DNA from 2 places in the Streptomyces sp. NPDC042100 genome. Region 2 is predicted to be linked to the other one. Evidence: riboswitches for the same ligand, from Rfam matches in the RefSeq annotation. Region 2 holds a riboswitch; the other holds the start of a gene.

Region 1 (3,402 bases), on a different contig from region 2:
GGCGCCGTCGCCGCCTCCCAGATATCGGCGGGCGCCGCGCCCCTCCAGCAGCCCGGCCAGGGACCCGACGCGCTCGCCGGCGCGCACATCGGCTCCGGTCGTCGGCCCTTCACCACGTTCAACGTCATCAGCGACATCCAGGGCGACCTCCGCGACCTCGGCGTGGCCTTGGAGGACATGCGCCGCACCAACCCGAACAGCTCGGGCCTCGCCGTCGCCGGGGACATCACGCCGCGCGGATACGACGCCGAGTACGCGGCCGTCACCGCCGAACTCGCCCGCCACACCCGCACGAGGACGACCGCGTGGGCCATCGGCAACCACGAGTTCTACGTCCCCAAGTGGCGCGACCCGGCGACCATCGCGCAGGACACCTGGCCCAACGGCACGACCGAGGACTCGCTGTTCCGCAGCTTCTTCCGCTTCGCGGGCCGGAACACGGTGTACGCGGAGCACTCGTTCGGCGGCATCCCCGTCCTGAGCCTCGGCACCGAGAAGTACATGCACTTCCACGACCCGAAGCTCTGGGACGAAGTCTGGCTCAGCGAGGCCCAGTTCACGTGGCTTGAAGAGCGCCTCGCGTACTGGGCCCGCCGCCGCAGGCCCGTCATGGTCGTCACCCACCACCCGCTGCCCAACACCGTCTCCGGCAGCCACAACCGCCTCTACTCCCGCGACTACCTCCAGGCGGACCGGCTCCTCGGGATCCTGGGCCGCCACCGCGACGTGTTCCTGTTCTGCGGGCACACGCACTGGGACCTCGGCCTCTCCGACTGGTACGTCCGCCGAGTCGTCCCGGGCACGGCCAACCTGGACGGCTTCTCCGTCATCAACACGGGCGCCGTGCAGACGGGCTACACGGACGACGGCCAGGGGGGTGAGGTGTCCGTACCCGGCACCTTCAACCAGGGGCTCCAGGTCGAGGTCTTCCGCGACCGGGTCGTCATCAAGGCCCGCGACTTCGCGGCCGGAAGCTGGCTGAAGCAGATCACGGTGCCGCTGTCGACGAACGCCTGATCACCGCCCGGGCTGCCCGCCCGCCCTCGTGTCCGTAGCCGCGACCACCCGGCACCGGCGACGACCCCACGAGGGCGCGGGCCGGTGCCGCCACGATGCTCGACGCGTCCGCCTGCGCCCGCAGCCCCTGACGGGCGCGCGCCGGGTCGGGCCAGCCGGACGGGCCCCGTATCGCCGCCCAGTTCACCATCGCGTCGAGCGCCTCCGGGAACTCTGTCCAGCTCACCTCCTCACGCCCTTGGAGGGGTTGGAGGGGTTGAGGGGGATGGAGAACGCGGTCGAAGTCCGATTCTCCCCAGACGGTCAGCGGCGCCGGCGCGCTCCTCCGGCGGGTCGGCCAGGAGCGGCGTGACGAACCAGAGGCTCGCCAGCACCGTCGCCGGTGATCCTCTTCCCTTGCCCCCAGCGGCTCAGCCACGCCAGGGCGATGCCGCGCGACCGGAAGTTCGAGAATGCGCGGACCCATCCTGTGCCCGAGCGCGCCGCCGGTTCCCCGGCGAAGGGCCCGAGCGGGGGAGCCGAAGGTCCTGAGAGGCGCGGCGGCGCGTAGGAGCATCGCGCCGGGGGGCTCCGAAGGCCGGAGGTCCCTCTCGCCGGGACCTTCGGCACCCCTACATCTAGTGTGGGCGTGTCGAGTGAATCCCGGATGTAGTGTTCTGGCTGTCGGTTCGGCGTCTGAGTGCCTCGCTTCGCTCCGTGGATACGGGAGGGAGCGGACGTCCGTGCCCCCGCATACCTGAGCCGTACGCGGAGGCGGAGACGGAGCGCGCACGCCGAGAGAACAGGGAATCCGGTGAGAGTCCGGAGCTGCCCCGCAACGGTATGGGCCCCTCGGGGCCCCAGTCCGATACCTGCCGGCCCCGCCCGCGCGTCCGCGTGGCCGGGCAACACCTCAGGATGCCTCGTGGGAGGGCTGACGTGACGCACATCAACGCCGTGGATTCCGTGACCGAATACCTGGACCGAAGCGACTGGCGGGTCAACGCCAACGCGAACCAGGGCTACTCGCTCGGCGGCCTCATCCTCAACACCGCCGGCAAGGTGGTCGCCAACTACTGGCTCGACCAGGTCTACCCCGAGGCGATCGGGCGCGCCCACCGCGACGGCGACCTGCACATCCACGACCTCGACATGCTTTCCGGCTACTGCGCGGGCTGGTCCCTGCGCACGCTGCTCACGGAGGGCTTCAACGGGGTGCCGGGCCAGATCGACTCGGCGCCGCCCCGGCACCTGTCCTCGGCGGTCGGCCAGATCGTCAACTTCCTGGGCACGCTCCAGAACGAGTGGGCCGGCGCGCAGGCGTTCAGCTCCTTCGACACGTACCTGGCGCCGTTCGTCCGCAAGGACGCGATGACGTACGCCGAGGTGCACCAGTGCGTGCAGGAGATGGTGCACAACCTCAACGTGCCGTCCCGGTGGGGCACGCAGACGCCGTTCACCAACCTCACCTTCGACTGGACCTGCCCCGACGACCTGCGCGAGCAGGTGCCCGTGATCGGCGGCGAGGAGATGCCGTTCACGTACGGCGAGCTCCAGCCCGAGATGGACCTGATCAACCGCGCGTACATCGACGTCATGGCGGCCGGGGACTCGACGGGCCGGGTGTTCACCTTCCCGATCCCCACCTACAACATCACCGAGGACTTCCCCTGGGAGAGCGAGAACGCCACGGCGCTCTTCGCCATGACGGCGACCTACGGGCTGCCGTACTTCCAGAACTTCATCAACTCCACGATGAACCCCGGCATGATCCGCTCGATGTGCTGCCGTCTCCAGCTCGACCTGACCGAGCTCCTCAAGCGTGGCAACGGACTGTTCGGCAGCGCGGAGCAGACGGGCTCGCTCGGTGTCGTGACGCTCAACTGCGCCCGGCTCGGGCACCTCCACGCGCGGGACGAGGCGGGCTTGTTCGAGGCACTGGACCGGCTGCTCGACCTGGCGAAGGAGAGCCTGGAGATCAAGCGCGTCACCGTCCAGGACCTCATCGACAACGGCCTCTACCCGTACACCAGGCGCTACCTCGGCACCCTGCGCAACCACTTCTCCACCATCGGCGTGAACGGGATCAACGAGATGATCCGCAACTTCACCCACGACGCCGACGACATCACCACCCCGGCGGGTCACGCCCTCGCCGTGCGCCTGCTCGACCACGTACGGACGCGGATGGTCGAGTTCCAGGAGCGGACCGGTCACCTCTACAACCTGGAGGCGACCCCGGCCGAAGGCGCCACGTACCGCTTCGCGAAGGAGGACCTGCGGCGCTTCCCGGACATCCTCCAGGCAGGCACGGAGACCAACCCGTACTACACGAATTCCAGCCAACTGCCGGCAGGCTGGACCGACGACCCCTTCGAGGCGCTGGAGCGGCAGGACGAGCTCCAG
Region 2 (3,402 bases):
CGGCGCGCCCGCGCGCAGGGCGGCGCGGGCCGAGGCGACGACGCCGGGGGAGTAGGCGATGTCCCGGACCAGGTCGGTCATGCCGCAGGCGTGGATCATGCGTACGGCGACCGTGGCGACGTCGGCGGGCAGGCCCGCGAGGTCCGCCTCGGCGCGGATCGTGGCAAAGGAGCGGCGGTAGATCTCCGCGCCGTCCTTCTCGTACTCGTACATCCTGGTGTTCTCGCTCATCTCGTGGGTGTCGCCGGGCCGCGGGCCGCCGCGACGGCTTCGGACAGGGAGGTGCGGGGGGTGGGGGCGCCGTCGACGAGGTAGCCGCCGTCGGCGGTCGCGAGGACGTCGACCCAGGCGCCATGCGGGTGCCCGCAGCGGCGGTCGCAGCCCGAGTAGTGCACGGGCAGCGAGCCGGCCGGCGCGAGGGCGGCGTCCCGCCGCACGTCGGCGAGGGACTTGGCGCAGCCGGGGCGTCCGGCGCAGGCGCCGACGCCGGTGCCGGGGGCGTCGGGGCGGGTGATCAGGCCCGCCTCGGCCAGCGCGCCGAGCCGGGCGGGCGGCGCGGCGACGACCACCCCGCGCCAGGGCGTGAACCGCACCTCGGCGGCCGGTACCAGCGCCCGCAGCCGGGCGGCGGTGAGCCGCCCGAGCGGGGCGAGGACGTACAGGGCGCCGGGGCCGAGCGGCCCGGGGACGGGCGGGGCGCCCCACGGCAGCGGTACGGGGCCGGGGACGGGCTCCGCCGCGATCCCGGCGTCCGCGAGGGCGCCGGCGAGGGCGTCCGCGAGCTCGGGCAGGCGGTCCTCGGGCAGCTCCCGCACCCGCCAGGCGCCGTTCCCGGCGGCCCGGGCGGTCCGCAGGAAGGCCCCGGCGGCGGCGAGCGCGGCGCGCGGGGCGTCGACGGCGGCGACCCGCAGGGCGTGGCCGCCGAGGAGCAGCAGCGCGCGCTCGCCTGGCCCGGCCGCACCCGCCCCGGCCCCGGCCCCGGCGCCAGCCGTAGTCCCGGCCTCAGCACGGGCCCCGGCTCCCGCCCCCGTCCCCGCTCGCTCTGCGAGCAAGGTCACATCGCCGCCGAGCCCCGCGACGTCTCCGCGCCCGGAGTCCAGGACGAACAGGAAGCGGCCCGAGAGCGCCGTCGTCCAGTCCTCCGCGCACAGCAGCGCGTCCAGCTCGCGCGCCCACAACTGCGGGTCCGGGCCGCCGAGTCCGTCCAGGCCGGCGGTGGGCGAGGCGACGATGTTGCGGATCCGCTCGTGGCCCGGCGAGGGCAGCAGGCCCGCGCGGTCGAGGAGCGCGGCCAGCTCGGCGCCGCAGCCCTCGCCCAGGCCGCGCAGCTCCGCGTTGCCACGCGAGGTGATGCTGAGCTCCCCGTCGCCGAGGGACTCGGCCGCGTCGGCCAGTGCCAGGAGCTGAGGCTCCGTCAGGCGCCCCCCGGGCAGCCGGAGTCGGGCGAGCCGCCCGTCGTCCGCCGGGTGGAGTCTCAGCGCACCCGGACAGGCGTCGCCGCGATCCCGTATGAGAGGTTCGCCCGCTTCGGGCGAGGTGCGTGGGGTGGCCGACATGGCGGCGAGCATACCCACGGGCCGTCCCGCCCCCACCGGCCGTGACGCCGCCGTGGCCGGGTGTGATCCGCCCGACCCCAGGGCCCCTCCCCCGGGGCTCCCGGACGATCTAGGATGCAAGCGGCATGGGGTCCCAGGACCCCGGGGAGGAAGCCCGGTGAGAATCCGGCGCGGTCCCGCCACTGTGAGCCGGCCCGGGGGAACGCGGGGCGGTGAGTCAGGAACTCCCCGCCGTCCATACGACCACCCGGGGCGCGGACAACCCCGAGGAAGGGCCTGAGCTCGCCATGCTCCTGCTGCTGTCGCACTCCGACACCGACCTGCTCAGCGCCCGCGCGGCGAACGCCGCCCCGGCCGAGGGCGCGGTCGAGTGGCGGTTCGCCAACCCGGCCCGGCTGCCCGCCGCCGACCTGCCCGCCCTCCTCGACGGCGCCGAGCTCGTCGTCGTACGCCTCCTCGGCGGCCTGCGCTCCTGGGAGGAGGGCCTGGACGCGCTCCGCGCCGCCGGGAAGCCGGTCGTCGTGCTCAGCGGCGAACAGGCCCCCGACGCGCAGCTGATGGAGGCGTCCACCGTCCCGGTCGGCGTCGCCACCGAGGCCCACGCCTACCTGGCACACGGCGGCCCGGCCAACCTCGGCCAGCTCGCCCGCTTCCTCTCCGACACCGTGCTGCTCACCGGCCACGGCTTCGAGCCGCCCGCCGCCGCCCCCACCTGGGGCCCGCTGGAGCGCACCGCCTCCGAGGCCGTCGCCGACGGCCCGGCCGTCGCCGTGCTCTACTACCGCGCCCACCACATGAGCGGCAACACCGCCTTCGTCGGCGCCCTGTGCGACGCGATCGAGGCGCACGGCGCCCGCGCCAAGGCCCTGTACGTGGCCTCGCTGCGGGCCCCCGAGCCGGAGCTCCTGGAGGAGCTGCGCGGCGCCGACGCGATCGTCACCACCGTCCTCGCGGCGGGCGGCACCAAGCCCGCCGAGGCACAGGCGGGCGGCGACGAGGAGGCCTGGGACGCGGGGGCGCTCGCCGCGCTCGACGTGCCGATCCTCCAGGCCCTGTGCCTGACCGGCTCCCGCTCCGCCTGGGAGGAGAACGACGAGGGCCTGTCGCCGCTGGACGCGGCCAGCCAGGTCGCCGTCCCCGAGTTCGACGGGCGCCTGATCACCGTCCCGTTCTCCTTCAAGGAGATCGACGAGGACGGCCTGCCCGCGTACGTGGCAGACGCCGAGCGCGCCGCCCGCGTCGCCGGGATCGCCGTCCGGCACGCCCGGCTGCGGCACATCCCGAACGCCGAGAAGAAGCTGGCGCTCGTCCTCTCCGCGTACCCCACCAAGCACTCCCGCATCGGCAACGCCGTCGGCCTCGACACCCCCGCCTCCGCCGTCGCCCTGCTGCGCCGGCTCCGCGAGGAGGGCTACGACTTCGGCCCCGTCGAGGACCTCCCGGGCCTGGTCTCCGGCGACGGCGACGAACTGATCTACGCCCTGATCGAGGCCGGCGGCCACGACCAGGACTGGCTCACCGAGGAGCAGCTCGCCCGCAACCCGGTCCGCATCCCGGCCGCCGACTACAAGCGCTGGTACGCCGAGCTCCCGGCGGAGCTGCGCGAGCGGGTGGAGGAGCACTGGGGCCCGGCGCCCGGCGAGATGTTCCTGGACCGCTCCCGCGACCCGGAGGGCGACATCGTGCTCGCCGCCCTGCGGCGCGGCAACCTCCTCGTCCTCATCCAGCCGCCGCGCGGCTTCGGCGAGAACCCGATCGCGATCTACCACGACCCGGACCTGCCGCCCTCGCACCACTACCTGGCGGCCTACCGCTGGATCGCCGCCCGCGCCGAGGACGGCGGCTT

Evidence for each region. A riboswitch is a leader RNA that binds a small molecule or an ion and turns the genes downstream of it on or off. The one in region 2 is predicted to bind cobalamin.
Region 1: another riboswitch for cobalamin. It lies ahead of ACZ6J5_RS09300 (ribonucleoside triphosphate reductase); the one in region 2 lies ahead of cobN (cobaltochelatase subunit CobN).

The regions. Positions count from the first base shown of each region.
Region 1 is NZ_JBVJDK010000003.1:427,327-430,728, forward strand. Features, by position in the region: gene ACZ6J5_RS09290 (metallophosphoesterase family protein) at 1-1,017, shown strand, start outside; gene ACZ6J5_RS09295 (hypothetical protein) at 989-1,243, opposite strand; cobalamin riboswitch at 1,761-1,890, shown strand; gene ACZ6J5_RS09300 (ribonucleoside triphosphate reductase) at 1,936-3,402, shown strand, end outside.
Region 2 is NZ_JBVJDK010000009.1:76,357-79,758, forward strand. Features, by position in the region: gene ACZ6J5_RS21235 (precorrin-8X methylmutase) at 1-213, opposite strand, end outside; gene ACZ6J5_RS21240 (cobalamin biosynthesis protein CobG) at 228-1,556, opposite strand; cobalamin riboswitch at 1,664-1,803, shown strand; gene cobN (cobaltochelatase subunit CobN) at 1,844-3,402, shown strand, end outside.